Cohaesibacter gelatinilyticus: one gene and its partners. The protein of the gene in region 3 interacts with the protein of the main gene of each other region in a pairwise test. Links are inferred from orthologs where the notes say so. Each region holds a gene or a part of one and is shown on either strand. Other genes may lie near its edges. The genes, in order: dnaE, dnaQ and CRO57_RS23445.

Region 1 (5,971 bases), on a different replicon or contig from region 3:
AAGAGTAAATATGGACATTTCAGCTATTTGTCTGAACAATCCCCACTCTCTCACAGAGAAATTCAACCAATCCACAACCACAGACTAAATAGTTTCACTTGCACCTTTCAATTCCTGTAATGTTGCCTCGCACACTTCCAAACTCTGCCGAGAGATGTCACCCAACCATTTCTCGTCATTGGCAAAAAGGGCATCTCGCAGGTTCCGCTTGATCTGCCGTCCCCACGACGATTGCGGATCCCCATGATGACGAAGCCAATTGTCCCCACGTAAACCTGTCAGCACCCGATCGAACTCATAAGTACCAAACTCAAGAAGAATCTTGATAGGTGCTTTCGGGCAATCTGCCCGATCCAGAATATCGCAGACAAAACCGCCGATATTCTCCCACTCCACATCAGCAGGTGCAGGACGATCAACGCGCATGACTTCGCCAAACCCGTAAGGGCCGACACCAGTATGGATATCAACAATAGCAATTTGATCAGCATCTTTGGCATGGTCTTTGACGATCTGCGTGAAATTGCTCACACACCAACTCTCAGTTTTGCCGCCATAGAAGATCCCATCAGGATATTCATATTGTCCCTGCAACACATCCTGTGTCAGCGCCAGCACGCCCTTCTCTTCTACATAATGCGTGATACCTGCATCCGCTTTCTCACGCCCCTCTCCCTGCCACTCTTTAGGGCAAAGAGCAGAATGCAGCTCTCTATAAGATTCATTTACGGGGAGTTTTGAGAAGTCGGCACGAATGTTACGATTCGGATCGACATTATTCTCATCGGTACGGGTCAGCTTGGCAGAACCATAAGCATTCATCGCATGAACGAGAACCAAAGCCGTATCCGCTGGCAAGCTTTCGTTGAAATGGGACAGCATCTGCAATTGCGGGCCAGATCCAGCGGTTAATTCAGTACCATGTACGCCAGATGTGACAAAGAGAACATATTTGGCCTCGATCGAACCTATTCTAACCACATCAACGGCAACATCCTGATCAAACTCGCTGGATTGAGGGTGCAAAAAAGTCTCACTGGGTAGATCCAACTCCTTCGCATGCTTGAGAAATCTTTCTCGCGCTTCAAAATAATCTGCTGAATAGCAATCGCGAAAATCGATCATAAACGCCTGACCCCTCAATGGTCTTTAAATCTTCTTTTCTGTTACAGACCAAAAAGCAGGCATTTTATCAAATCATTTTATCGAATATGTTATGCAAAAATGTGATAGGGAATCATCATGAAGTTTCGTCAACTGGAAGCATTCCGCTATATCATGATCACCGGTTCCATGGTTGGGGCTGCTACACAAATGCATGTCACGCAATCGGCTATCAGCCGATTGATCCGTGATCTGGAATATAACCTGAAATTCAAGCTGTTCGAACGCAAACAGGGATCGCTGGAATTGACCAGAGCGGGCTTGCAATTCTATGAGAGTGTAGAGGAAAATTTTCTTGGGTTGGATCGTCTTGAAAATATTGCCAGAGACATTCGCGAAAATAGCACAGACGTTTTTCGCGTAGCAGCAGGGCATTCAGTAGCCACCACGCTACTTCCGCAAGTCGTAGGCCGTTTTTCCGCAAAACATCCAAACACCCGCATTTCGATCCATTCTCATCGATTGGCACAAACCGTCATGCGATTGCAGAATGCCTCCGTCGACATAGCCATCGCCTCAGGTCTTCCAAACCTTCAGAATACCAAACGCTTGCTTTTGGGAACGGCACCCCAGGCATGCATAATCCGTCACGATCATCCATTGGCAAAGAAATCAGTCATCGAACCAGAAGATCTATCCGGACAATCAGTAATTGGCATCATGCCAGACGGACCAATGCATTGGGACGAATTGGATCGAACATTGGCTGACCGTGGCGTAACAATCAAAAGAAACTATGAAATCAACAATTCTCACACAGCCTACTCCCTTGTAGCTCAAGGTCTGGCAATCGGAGTGGTCGAGCCACTGGCGGCCCATCTATGGCGGCATCACGGTGTTGTACAACGACGGTTTGAGCCACAAATCAGCATCAATTATTATTGCGCCATCCAGTCACGTCAGGGGCCAAGGCCGGAACTGGACCATTTCATTCACTTGTTAACCGAAGAAATCAGGAATCTCGACTGGTTTTAGCAAGAATGCACGCTCTTCAGAATTTGGGAAACGTCGAAATCTAAAAGCTTCCCACCTGAACATCGACAATACCAGGGATGGCTTTCAGTGCACGGCCCACCTCATTGGACACATAGAATGTTCCTTTGAGACGCATTTCAACTTCACATTCGCCCTCATCAATCATGACGATGACAGAGACATCGCCATCACCACGTTCATCCAGCTGTTTGCGAAGGGACGTCAGTGGTTTCTCATCACGCACAAAAACGCGCATATTCTTCTGCAAGCCCCCCCCATCAAGCGGACGCACATTGTTGATACGAACAGATACACCTTCAGGGCGCTCATCTGCTCCCACTTCCAGAATTACAGTCTTTCCCGGCTCCAGCATATCTCGAAACCGGTGCAAAGCTTCAGAAAACAGCACTGCTTCATACTGACCAGTTGGATCCGAGATATTGATGATCCCCATACGATTACCGGTTTTGGTCTTGCGCTCCTGTCGACCCGTAATGGTGCCTGCCAATCGACCAGCACTGGCACCTTGCTTGACCGCATTCTCAAATGGTTGCCAGAGCTGAATACGCTTTTCCTCCAGAACAGAGATATAGTCGTCCAATGGGTGAGCGGAAAGATAAAACCCCACAGCACCATATTCGCGCTGCAATTTCTCTTCATTGGTCCACGGACGCATATCAGGAAGAATAAGGGGCGCGACTTCTATATCGGCAGTTCCGAAAATATCACCTTGCCCGGATGAAGCATTCTGACTGGCACGCGCCGCCTCACCCATGATCACATCAATTGACGCAACAACTTGCGCCCGGTTTGGATTAAGACAGTCAAAGGTACCTGCAGCGGCCAGATTTTCAATGGTACGTTTGTTAAGAACCCGCGGACTGATACGTTTGGCAAAATCTGCCAGATCCTTGAACGGCTTGTCCCCGCGCACCTCCATAACATGCTCAGCTGCAGGCTGACCCACCCCTTTGATCGCAGCCATGGAGTAGACAATGGCACCTTCCTTCACAACGAATTCAACACCCGATTCATTGATGGAAGGAGGACGCACCTCAATTCCCAAACGAATGGCATCACGGCGGAATTCCGACAGCTTATCGGTATTGTTCATATCCAGCGTCATGATCGCTGCCAGAAATTCAACCGGGTAATTGGCTTTCATATAAGCCGTTTGATAGGCAACCAAAGCATAGGCAGCAGCGTGTGATTTGTTAAAACCATAGTCGGCAAATTTGGCAACAAGATCATAAATCTCAGACGCTTGTTCTCGTTTCACGCCACGCTCTTCCGCACCATCACAGAAACGAACCCGCTGCTTTTCCATCTCCTCACGGATTTTCTTACCCATGGCTCGGCGCAGCATATCCGCTTCACCAAGTGAGTAGCCGGAGAGAATCTGGGCGATCTGCATCACCTGTTCCTGATAGATGATGATGCCATAGGTTTCCTTGAGAACGGATTCGAGCAACTCATGCATATACTCGAAGGTTTCATCGCCACGCTTTCGCGCACAATAGGTCGGAATATTGGCCATTGGTCCTGGACGATAAAGCGCCACGATAGCAATGATGTCTTCGAATTGGTCAGGTTTCATATCCAAAAGTGCTTTGCGCATGCCCATGGATTCCAGCTGGAAAACCCCAACGGTCTCACCTTTGGCCAAAATCTCATAGGAAGCTTTATCGTCAATCGGAATTTCAGCCAGGTTGATATCAATATCGCGCTGTTTCACGAACCGAACAGCCGTATCCAGCACCGTCAGGGTCTTAAGGCCCAAGAAGTCAAACTTCACCAGCCCCGCTTGCTCGACCCATTTCATATTATATTGGGTTACCGGCATATCGGAGCGTGGATCTCGATACATCGGTACCAATTTATCGAGCGAGCGGTCCCCAATAACAATACCAGCGGCATGAGTGGACGCATGTCGATAAAGCCCTTCGAGCTTGAGCGACATATTGATCAGGCGATCAACAATCTCTTCTTCCTTGCGCGCATCCGTTAGACGGGGTTCCTGCTCCAACGCCTCAGGCAGGGAAACTGATACAGCACCTTTCATCGGCACCATTTTGCAGAGCTTGTCGACTTGACCAAATGGCATCTGCAAGACACGACCGACATCTCGCAACACTGCGCGAGCCTGAAGCGTACCATATGTAATGATCTGCCCTACATTATCGCGGCCATATTTGCGCTGAACATAGAGGATCACTTCCTCACGCCGATCCTGACAGAAATCAATATCGAAATCGGGCATGGAGACGCGTTCCGGGTTGAGGAAACGTTCGAACAGCAAGGCAAATCGCAGGGGATCCAGATCAGTAATGGTAAGGGAATAAGCCACAAGCGAGCCAGCACCGGAACCACGGCCCGGGCCAACTGGAATATCCTGATCCTTGGCCCATTTGATAAAATCCGCAACGATCAGGAAGTAACCGGGGAATTTCATGTTCTCAATGATATCAAGTTCAAACTTAAGTCGATCCCAATAGTCCTGCTCCTGCATATCTGGAGAGATACCATGTATTTCAATCCGGCGACGCAAACCCTCTTCCGCCTGACGGCGCAATTCAGCCGCCTCATGTTTTTCTGCTTCGGCAGGATCGGCATCTGCACCAGCAAAACGTGGTAAGATCGGATTGATGGTTCGGGCTCTCGCGTGACATCGCCTTGCAATCTCGATTGTATTTTCTATTGCCTCTGGCAAATCAGAAAAGAGCTCTGCCATCTCCTCCTGACTTTTGAAATAATGCTCTGGTGTCAGACGGCGTCTATCATCCATAACAAGCACCTTGCCTTCGGCAATGGCAATCAACGCATCATGGGCTTCGAAATCTTCTCGTTCAGAAAAATAAACGTCATTGGTAGCGACCAGCGGCAGATGCATTTCATAGGCGAGATCGAGTAGTTGCGGTTCAACGACATGTTCATCCGGCAAACCATGACGCATCACCTCTATATAGAGGCGATCACCAAACATCTCTTTCAGTTGAGAAAGACGTGCACCGGCAACTTCCACATGATGGTGAACGAGAGGGCCATCAATCGGTCCATTGCCCCCACCAGTAAGACAGATCATGCCGCTCGAAAATTCGCGAACATCATCAATGCTAACATGGGGATCTGCGTCATCATGAGAGGCAAGAAATGAGCGACTGACGAGGCGGACAAGATTAGACCATCCTTCATCATTCATACCAATGAAGACAAGAGATGGTAGTTTGAAGCCGGATGCATCTGCTTGCGCTGGATCACCAAAATCAACCTCGATCTGGCATCCCAGAATAGGTTGCAGGCCCTCACCTACAGCTTTTTGCGAAAACTCCAATGCGCCAAACAAATTACGCGTATCTGTCATGGCCACCGCAGGCATATCGGCTTTCAATGCCTGCTTGATCAATTTGCCGACAGGGAGAGCACCTTCCAGCAAGGAATAGGCTGAATGCACATGAAGATGAATGAATTTCAAATCACTGTTTAGTTCAGCCATAACAAGACGTCCTTTCCTAGCCAAGCATGCAGTCTAAAAGACCGATGCTAAAACACCAAGACCGGCATTCTTGTTCCCCCCTGCTTTCCGATAAATCTTGTGACGTTTTTTACAGCAAGCTTCAAAGGAAGGCAGCAATAAGGAATTTAGCTTGAGAGTCGAGCCAGGACTTCAGTCCAAAGGCTCAACATGGACATGAAGGTGATCAGGGAACCAAGCGCCAGCACATCACGAATAATCATTACTACACCTCAAAGTTCTTTATTTGAACTTATTATGTATATGTTTTGTTCTTATTTCAAGCGTTTTTTTCAATAAACATCGTACCCCGAGAAAAGC
Region 2 (4,758 bases), on a different replicon or contig from region 3:
TGCGGCGGTAAAGCCATTGAAGACATCAGCAGCAAGTAGTTTCTTGAGTGTCTTTCTATCCCCTTCGGCAAAGGCTGTGACGACCATCTCATAAGCCATTTTTGCACCTGAGATGAAGCCCTCCGGGTCGAAGCTTTTATCCATTGCCATCAGCTGAACAAGAGCAGAGTTCAAGGCGCTGCCCGCAGGAGCGATTTTTTCCAGCTGTTTTTGCTTCTTCTCTTCTGCTTCGGCCTCAACTTCGGCACGACCAGGAAGGGAGATCACATTGTCCCCCACATCATCCGCCGTTGGAGCACGAGATGGATCCTGACCATCGTCTCGATTTTGTTGATCCCGGTAATACTGATCCTGCGGTGGCTCTTCATGTCCGGTTCGTGTGCCCAGTATATTGCGCAAGCGCATGAACAGGACAACGGCAATAACCAGGAATATTAGGGAGACGGGATCCATTATAATGAGCCTTTTTGATCAAGAATGTTGAGAGAAACCCCTGCAAGTTTCATCTTTTCTCTCTATATGTAGGGAAAGGATCGGTTCAAATCCAGAATCGAGTGTCCTTCGTGGTAAAAAAACACAGACTTTTGAAGAAAGCAAAACCCCATTATGCAAAGATCCATCTTCCCCTTTGTTCCTTTTCTGCTTTTGATCGTCCCGATTTTGGAAATCGGGGTGTTCATTCTGATTGGCGGACAAATCGGGGTTGCCTTCACCTTGTTGGGTATCGTGTTGACCGCTTTGATCGGCTCCATTTTGCTACGCAAGCAAGGTTTGGCTTTGCTTGGGCAAGTCCAAAGTGAATTCAATCAGGGCAAGGTTCCAGGCAAAGCTTTGGCACATGGCGTTATGCTGTTGGTAGCTGGTTTGCTTCTTCTAACCCCTGGTTTTGTAACCGATAGCTTGGGCTTTCTGCTATTTGTGCCCCCAGTTCGGGACGGCATCTGGTCTTTCTTTGCTTCTCGTATGACCGTGCAAAGCTTTGGCGCAGGTGGCAGCGGCTTTGAGCAAAAGTCTGGCGCGCAATTTTATCATTCGGAGCAATATTACGAATATCAGAACCAGAATGCCCGTGATGATCGTTCATCCGATCCGTCCATCATTGATCTGGATGACGCCGATTTCGACGAGGTTTCCAACAAACCAGGACTGCGCTCACCCGATGGCTCTTCCCCTTGGTCAGATTCGAACAAGAAAGAGTAGCATTTTCACGACCTGATCCACCTTCTGACAAGAAAGCTGGGTAAAGATGCCAAAAGCCGGGCAGGCTTGAGCCTCACGCTTGTCTCCCTTGCCCTGACATGCTAGGCCGCTAACAGAGTTGTGGGTCTTATTCGATGCATGTGGCCCGAAAATGAACGTATTTAAAATCAGGATATGACTTCCATGAGCGACGCACAAGACAACGGCGCAAGCCAAGGCCAGGAAATTCAAATGCCAAACCTGCGCATTCTGGCGCAGTACATCAAGGATCTTTCCTTCGAGAACCCAAATGCACCGGATTCTTTGCGTCCACGCGAAAATGCACCTGAGATCAACATTCAGATCAACGTGAATGCCGCTCCTCTGTCCGAGTCCGAGTTTGAAGCAGAGCTGACCCTGAATGCTACCGCTCAAGACGGTGAGACCACCCTGTTCAACGTTGAGCTATTGTTTGCTGGCGTCTTCGCTATCGAGAATGTCCCACAGGATCAGCTGCATCCGTTTGTCATGATCGAATGCCCACGCATGTTATTCCCATTTGCTCGTCAGGTTATTTCTGATGCCACCATGCGCGGTGGTTTCCCTCCGCTCAATGTCGATCCAATCGACTTCGCTGCTCTTTATCGTCAGCGCATGATGGAACTGGCAGCTCAAGAGCAGGAAAACCAGACCCAGCAGTAAGAGCTGGATTCTCTTTCGAAACAAATTTCGTTTTGAAAGTAAAATATCAAAAAGGCCAGTTGATCGTTTCAGCTGGCTTTTTTATTTCTATTGCAATGGGTGCGTAACAATCCTTGAACTTATTGGCTTGTTTCGCTTTCCGACTCCGCAATCATCTCAGATTTTTCCATATATTGCAGCCAGAGGCTCTCGACTTTTCCTTCACTGATAAACTTCTCATGCAGGGTGATATCAACTTCGGTCAGGCGTGAAGTGAGAGATATTGGACGTTGTTTCGCTGGCGCTCTTTTCAGACTGACGGTTCCGTCTTCGGCAATGGTTTGACCAAGATCTGCTTCTTCCGAGAGAATAAGGGATGTTTGCCTACCACCAATCAGTTCCAGATAGACATCTGCCAGGATCTCGCTATCGAGCAACGCGCCATGGAGTGTACGCTTGGCATTGTCGATACCAAATCGATTGCAGAGTGCATCGAGGCTATTGGGGCCGGTGGGGAATTTCTGTCTTGCCAACACAAGGCTATCAATCACGAGATCATTATTGATCAAAGGGAAACCCGCTTCTTTGAGTTCCCAATTGAGAAATTTGACATCAAAGCCTGCATTATGCGCGATCAGGGGAGTGCCGGCGATGAAGTCATGGAAATCTTGAGCAACTTCGGCAAATTTGGGTTTATCCGACAGAAACTCTTCCGATAGACCATGAACCTTGAAGGCCTCTTCAGGCATATCGCGCTCGGGATTGATATAGACGTGAAAATTGTTACCGGATGGGAGATGATTAATCAGCTCCACGCATCCGATCTCGACCACACGATCCCCTTTGAAAGGGTCAAGACCGGTCGTCTCGGTATCGAATGCAATTTCACGAAGCGCCATTTTTTCCAATCCTTATAACAATTACGATCTCGATTCGCTTATGAAACAAGACTTCATTCAGTCTTTCTTGTTGTGTTTCAACTCTTCCACAATCCGGGCGACTTGCTCTTTAGCTTCGATCATACCGTTTCCGGTTTCAATTACATAGTCCGCCCGTTTGCGCTTCTCTGCATCTGGCATTTGTCGTGCTTTAATTGCCTCAAACTTTTCCACGCTCATACCGGGCCGTGCAAGCACTCTTTCCCGCTGAATATCTTCCGGTGCTGATACCACAACTATAACGTCACAGCGAGCCGTTGCATTTGTTTCAAACAATAGTGGAATATCCAGTACAACGCATTCGGCACCGTCTTTCACTGCACGCTCAAAAAATGTCTGCTCTTCTTCATGAACCAGCGGATGAATGATGGATTCCAGCTTTTTCATCGCTGCATCATCATTCAGAACCACTTTGGCAAGAGCATGCCTATTCACACCATCTTGATTTGTGGTACCGGGGAAAGTTGCTTCAATAAGCGGAGCTGCTTTCCCCTTATAAAGCCGGTGAACCGACGCATCAGCATCATGCAAGGGGCATCCGAGCTCGACAAACATTTGCCCGGTTGTCGATTTGCCCATGCCAATGGAGCCAGTCAGGCCAATTTTGATCATTTAAATTCCTCTCCAAAGGCATTCGTGTTTATTGCTTCGTGTAACTAAGCGCTCAAAACCAGTTTACGAAGATGATCGGTGACTTCCGGACGGCTGCCAAACCATCGTTCAAAGCCCGGGACCGCCTGATGCAGCAGCATTCCCAAGCCATCAACAATAGGATTGCCTTGTTTTTCGGCTTGCAGAAGCAAATCTGTCTTGAGCGGGCTATAGACAATATCTGTAACCAGTGCGTCTTCAGATAGGGTTTTGAGATCTATTTCCAATTCTGGTTGGCCGGTCATACCCAAGGCTGTCGTATTCACCAATAGAGAACGGTCAGAAAGAACATTGCTTCGTTCTTTCCAGTCAATGGCGTAAACCTGACCCTCAAATCCCAAATCGTTGAAGAGATCCACAATGGCATCGCTGCGTGCTTTGGTACGATTGGTAACGGCAATCTGGAAGCCTCGCTCCAGCAATCCATCTATGATAGGACGGCTTGCTCCACCTGCACCAAGGATCAAAGCTTTTTTGATCGGATCATTTTGATCCCAGTTCGGTTTGTTTTGATCAATATTGGCTAAAAAACCATAACCGTCTGTATTATCAGCATGGATCTTTCCGTCTTCAATCCAGAGTGTATTGGCGGCTTTAAGACGTTTTGCGGTTGGATGGATCACATCCACATGTTCCAGAACAGTTTCCTTATGGGGGATAGTAATATTCCCTCCGAGATAGCCATCTTGTGCAAAGCCCGTTATAAAATTCTTCAAATCATGGGGATCGACTGAAATTTTCTCATATTTTCCAGATAGTTGCTTCGATGTTAGCCAATGGTTGTGAATTATTGGGGATTTTGAATGAGATATTGGAAAACCTATTACGAAAGCTTTCTTCGGCTCGGTGCCATTCTTTTGTTCTGACATCAAAATGATCCGGTATTTTGTCTTCACGCTATTCCTGATCTTTCGATCAGGGTTGCAAACAGTGCGCTTCGCACTTGCCTATCGACCGTCACAAAAAGAAGGATTTCCTTTCGTGGGATTAAAAATTTCATGTTTCGGTAGCAGTACCAAACAACAAGCCATGCTCGGCACGCAGATAGCCAAGGAGTGGAAGCAATGGTAGCCCCAGAATGGTGAAATAATCGCCTTCGATTTTTTCGAAAAGCTGAACGCCAATCCCTTCCAGCTGATAGCACCCAACAGATGAACGAACTGCGTCTCCTACTTGTGCCATATATTGGCCAACTTCCTCAGGTGTCAGAGATCGCATCGTCAACGTCGCAGTTGAGACGATTTCCCAGAGGATTTCGCCATCTTTTGCGCAACAAACTGCAGAATGCAGATTATGGCTTTTGCCTGCC
Region 3 (4,939 bases):
AGAATTTCATCTGGATGCTCTTAAGCCAGGGTGTGTTTTCCGGGCTACAATGGCTTCTGGTTATTTTGCTCGCTCGTGGTGGTGGTGCCGAACATGTGGGCCAATATGGATTGGCATTGGCATTGACCACTCCAGTTCAGATCTTCTTCAATCTTTCATTGCGCACTGTCTATGTCACCTATCGTGGTGAGGACCATTCTTTTGGAACATTTTGGCGCCTTCGGCTCCTGAGTCTGATCCCGGCAACCTTTCTTATCATTGCCCTCGCATTCATCTTTGGAGATGGCCCGCAAGTGCGATTGGTAATCTTGCTGGTCGCCATTGCAAAAATGGCAGAAGCCTCCTCTGACATGCTGTATGCCCTGCCGCAACGGGTGAACCAGATGGACAAGGTCGGCAAGAGCATGATGGTGCGTGCGATTATAAGCACTGCCCTGTTCGCTCTTCTTTATTGGACCAGTCAGGACATTGTTCTGTCTCTCGCCTGTTATGCAGCTGGTTGGGTTGGGGTTCTACTCTTTTTCGATCGTCTTGTCATGGCCGCACCCTATCGCGACAAGAATGCCGAGCGGCACGGACTAAGCGGATCTGCGCTCTTCTCTCTTGCCAAACATGCGATGCCGATTGGGTTGGCCAGTTTCGCTACAGCCATCGCCATCAATATACCTCGGTTGATGCTGGAACAAAGTGCTGGCACGGCTGAACTCGGTATTTTTGCAGCTCTTACCTATTTCATCTTGCTTGGCAGCATGGTGGTGAATGTTCTGGGGCAAGCGGTTCGCTCACCTCTGGCCACGGCCTATGAGCAAGCCAATGGCAAACGGTTTTGGGCAATTATCGGCACTGGTTCCTGCATTGCAATCGGAATGGGCATCATCTTCTGGTTAGGCACCCTGATAATTGGAGAATGGGTATTGAGAGTGGTTTACGGATCAGAATTTGCTGTCCATTCCACACTTTTTTGCACGATCGGCCTTATCTCCATGCCTGTGTTCCTGGGCACATTTCTTGGCTTCTGTCTGCCGTCAGCCGGGTCTTACCAGCTCTGCCTCTATGCAGCCCTTTTCTCACTGATCGCATCGTTTGGCGCATCCATGATTTTGGTGCCTGTTCAAGGTGCGGAAGGCGCTGCATGGGCCTATGGCTGGTTTGGCTGTGCTGCCAGCTTGCAGATGTTGCTCTTGATCCGACAATGGCTAAAGCGCGCAAGCATGAAGAATCGGTCAGTATCCAACCGTTAGGTTCTACTCAAAGGATGTCCTTGATCGAATGGCCTGCAGGAGTGTGCCTTCATCCAGATAATCCAGTTCGCCACCGATTGGCACTCCGTGTGCCAATTGCGAGATGCGGATTCTCTCAAAGGTTGGATTATCAGCTTGTAAATCCTTAGCCTGATTTTGCAGTTGATCAGTGATGTAGTGGGCTGTTGTCTGACCCTCTACGGTGGCATTGACTGCCAGAATGATCTCTCTAATGTCACCCTTGGCCGTACGTACCAGAAGTCCGGGAATATTCAGATCGTCCGGTCCAATACCATCGAGCGGTGATAATGTGCCGCCCAAAACATGATAGGCAGCATTGACAACACCTGCTCTCTCCAGCGCCCAGAGGTCGGAGACATCTTCAACCACAACCAAAAGCGCAGGATCGCGCCGCCGATCGGTACAGATTGTGCAGGGGCTGGCACTGTCGATATTTCCGCAGGTCTCGCAAATCTGAACCTTGGTGACGGCCTGATTGATGGCGTCCGCCAGCGGCACCAGCAATTGGTCTTTCTTCTTGATCAGATGCAACGCCACTCGTCGGGCAGAACGCGGGCCAAGCCCGGGCAATTTGGCCAGAAGCTGGATCAGCTTTTCGATTTCCGGTCCTGCTACTCTGTTTGCCATGGGCTTGCCTGTGTCTTTTTCTTCAAATCGTGATCCAGTTTTAGACCATGTCGCGATGAGTTGACCTCACTTTGAATGGTCTAACTCCTTGCTGGCGCTAATCTTTTGCCTTGGCTTGTGAAAGCAAACCAGCGAGGCAGGCACTAGAATGGCATTTTCATGCCCGCCGGGAGGCCCAGATCACCGCTCATCTGCTGGACTTTTTCCTGCATCGCTGCTTCTACCTTTGTCTTCGCATCGTTGTGCGCAGCCATGATCAGGTCTTCCAGGATTTCAGCTTCCTCCGCATTGATGAGAGATGGATCTACGGACATTCCCTTCATCTCACCCTTACCGGAGAGAACCACTTTGACAAGGCCGGCACCTGCTGTACCTTCAGCTTCCATTTCGGCCACTTCTTCCTGCATCTGAGCCATCTTGGCCTGCATTTCCTTGGCCTTCTTCATCATCTTCATCATATCCATGATGCAAATCCTTCTTTTCTCAACGCTTCACGAAGCAGCTATTGGCCAGTCCAATTTGGCCCGTCAGGTGAGTTTGAAATCTATATGCCGCTACAAGGGGGCAAATTCAAGAGCTGAGGAAAACAAGATTAGAGATCATCATCCAGTCCAAAACTGTCATCGTCACGCAAACTCATTTCCAGCAAATTCTGATCTGTCAATTCTGCTGCATCTTCGACAACCGGTGCCAGATAGTCCTCTTCGAAATCCCGATTGATGCGTACATCAACGATCTTTACGCCCGGGAAATGTTTTCGAACAGCTTCAACAGTAGGATGAGCGTCTGCATCATCGCGCGCTTTCTGGACTGCCTGCTCTTTGCGTTGCGACAGCGTATCCTGTCCATGCTCGCGTGACACTTCAATCGACCAGCGTTGACCAGTCCAGTCCTGCAAACGACGGTTCAATTTGGCAATCAATGCCTGATCAGGACGATCCTGAAAGGCAATTTCCAAGAAGCCCTGACGCACGGATACGGGGCGAACATTCTGTTCCAGCGCAATTTTGAGAGCAATATCACGGTTCTTGCCTGCAAGACCGACAATCTGCTCAAAACGCGTGATCTGCATGTTGCCCGTTTTGGGCTTGCTTGTCTGTTGCTGACTGGCATCCTTTTGCTTGTCGGCCAAGGCATCATCGCTTTGGCTGGCGACAAGTCGCAAATTCGCAGGCTTTACAGGAGCTTGCTCGATAGTACCAACGCTTTGCTGCGGACTTCCGGACACTGCTGCCAAATTGCCGTGACGCGCCATAGCTGTTGGACCGGATGGCCGTCCAATTGGCGGTGCCTCTGTTGGCTGGCCATTTGAGCTTGCTGGAACTGTGGCATCCGGCGGTGTGGAAGGCCCAGAGCCGGCACCAGATGGCATCGGAGGGCGGAAATCCTTGTTGGTCAGCATCTTCAAGGCTTCATCAGGGGTTGGCAGATCAGCAACGTAAGCCATACGCACCAATACCATCTCAGCCGATGCCAGAGGTCGAGGCGAGGATTGTACCTCGGACAGACCTTTAAGCAACATTTGCCACGCCCGGGATAGAACGCGCACCGACAAACTCTGCGCATATTCGCGCCCACGGGTCTTTTCGCTTTCCGTTGCCGCCGCATCCGAATGAGCATCTGGTGTCAACTTCAAACGAGTGACCAGATGAACAAAATCAGCCAGATCGGACAGAACGATTGAAGGTTCCGCGCCAATATCATATTGCTCCTTGAGCTCTTGCAGGGCAGCAGCAATATCCCCCTTCATCAGTGCCTCAAATAGATCGATTATGCGAGCTCTGTCTGCCAGTCCAAGCATCTGACGTGTCGTTTCCGCTGTAATCTTGCCTGCGCCATGCGCGATGGCCTGATCCAATAACGAGAGTGAGTCACGAGCTGAACCTTCGCCTGCCCTTGCAATCATCTGCAAGGCATCTTCCTCGATATCGACCTGCTCTTTTTCGCAGATCTTACCCATATAATCAGCCATGACACGGGCATCAATACGACGCAGATCAAAGCGTTGGCAGCGGGACAGGACGGTAACGGGAACTTTGCGGATCTCGGTGGTCGCGAAGATGAATTTCACGTGCTCGGGTGGCTCTTCCAGCGTTTTCAGCAGGCCGTTAAAGGCTGCTGTGGAGAGCATATGCACCTCATCGATGATATAGACTTTGTAACGGGCGCTAACCGGTTTATAGCGTGCAGCTTCGATAATTTCACGAATATCATTGATCGAAGTATGAGAGGCAGCATCCATTTCCATGATATCGACATGGCGGCCTTCCATAATGGCCTGGCAATGAATGCCCAATTCTTTCATCTCGATCGTCGGGGTATCGATCTTGCCTTCAATCTCATAATTGAGGGCTCGAGCAAGGATACGGGCTGTGGTGGTTTTACCTACTCCACGCACACCGGTCATCATATAGGCTTGGGCAATACGACCTGTGGCGAAAGCATTGGTAAGAGTGCGCACAAGTGGGTCCTGCCCCACCATGTCTTCAAAGCTTTGCGGACGATATTTACGCGCCAGAACACGATAGCCCTGCTTGAGAGCTTCGCCAGCTTCGCTCTGTTCCATGCCAGCCTTGGTATCGTCCATTCGCTGCGCCCTTTGCCTTCTACCAATCTCTCAGGAAAGTTTTCCCACCAAGAAGATGTACAACTTTATCACGGGCACAAACAAGGGGCCAAGTACACCCATGCAAAGACAATGTGCCTGGGGCTTGTAAAGATTACCAAATTGTAAGAGGAGATAAGTGGAAGGCTGAACAGATGACCCGCTCTTTAACTCGTTAGGGCTGCTTCCTTCCGGACCTGACCCGGTTGGCGAGGGGAACGTCCATTGCCAACCTTCCGCCTTCCATATGTCATCTTGTCGATGCTAAAGCAAGAGGAGAAGTGATTCACTTGTGTGCTTTTTCGTCATAATTATGCTCATTGATATCAAGGATTGCGAAAATATGTCCGACTTTGTACTCGATACCCGCCTTGAAGCCGATACCTTCCCACTCTGCGAGTTGGAGCTTTGCACCGTCCGTCTGGCGAAGGACGCCAATTATCCT

The links.
Region 1: the proteins of CRO57_RS23445 (region 3) and dnaE interact in binary tests that used the Escherichia coli proteins (3 or more experiments, as listed by UniProt). The link is inferred for Cohaesibacter gelatinilyticus from one-to-one orthologs.
Region 2: the proteins of CRO57_RS23445 (region 3) and dnaQ interact in binary tests that used the Escherichia coli proteins (3 or more experiments, as listed by UniProt). The link is inferred for Cohaesibacter gelatinilyticus from one-to-one orthologs.

Annotation. Positions count from the first base shown.
Region 1 is NZ_OBEL01000001.1:1,480,113-1,486,083, forward strand. What follows is about bases 1,980-5,971. They hold dnaE (DNA polymerase III subunit alpha), read right to left. Parts: upstream 5,633-5,971; coding sequence 2,180-5,632; downstream 1,980-2,179. Other genes in these bases: CRO57_RS06605 (LysR family transcriptional regulator), read left to right, coding at 1,980-2,139. Also shown: CRO57_RS06600 (DUF2817 domain-containing protein), read right to left, coding at 85-1,125; more of CRO57_RS06605, read left to right, coding at 1,243-1,979. UniProt on the Escherichia coli protein: DNA polymerase III is a complex, multichain enzyme responsible for most of the replicative synthesis in bacteria. This DNA polymerase also exhibits 3' to 5' exonuclease activity. The alpha chain is the DNA polymerase catalytic subunit.
Region 2 is NZ_OBEL01000003.1:209,994-214,751, reverse strand. Bases 881-3,659 are described here. They hold dnaQ (DNA polymerase III subunit epsilon), read right to left. Parts: upstream 2,760-3,659; coding sequence 2,001-2,759; downstream 881-2,000. Other genes in these bases: CRO57_RS14845 (shikimate dehydrogenase), read right to left, coding at 3,455-3,659; coaE (dephospho-CoA kinase), read right to left, coding at 2,817-3,410; secB (protein-export chaperone SecB), read left to right, coding at 1,384-1,881; CRO57_RS14865 (FxsA family protein), read left to right, coding at 881-1,200. Also shown: CRO57_RS14870 (Tim44/TimA family putative adaptor protein), read right to left, coding at 1-453; more of CRO57_RS14865, read left to right, coding at 607-880; more of CRO57_RS14845, read right to left, coding at 3,660-4,318; CRO57_RS14840 (Maf-like protein), read right to left, coding at 4,446-4,758. UniProt on the Escherichia coli protein: DNA polymerase III is a complex, multichain enzyme responsible for most of the replicative synthesis in bacteria. The epsilon subunit contain the editing function and is a proofreading 3'-5' exonuclease.
Region 3 is NZ_OBEL01000010.1:8,769-13,707, reverse strand. The notes cover bases 1,980-4,939. They hold CRO57_RS23445 (DNA polymerase III subunit gamma/tau), read right to left. Parts: upstream 4,477-4,939; coding sequence 2,482-4,476; downstream 1,980-2,481. Other genes in these bases: CRO57_RS23435 (HIT family protein), read left to right, coding at 4,838-4,939; CRO57_RS23450 (YbaB/EbfC family nucleoid-associated protein), read right to left, coding at 2,033-2,353. Also shown: CRO57_RS23460 (lipopolysaccharide biosynthesis protein), read left to right, coding at 1-1,241; recombination mediator RecR, read right to left, coding at 1,245-1,889. UniProt on the Escherichia coli protein: Part of the beta sliding clamp loading complex, which hydrolyzes ATP to load the beta clamp onto primed DNA to form the DNA replication pre-initiation complex.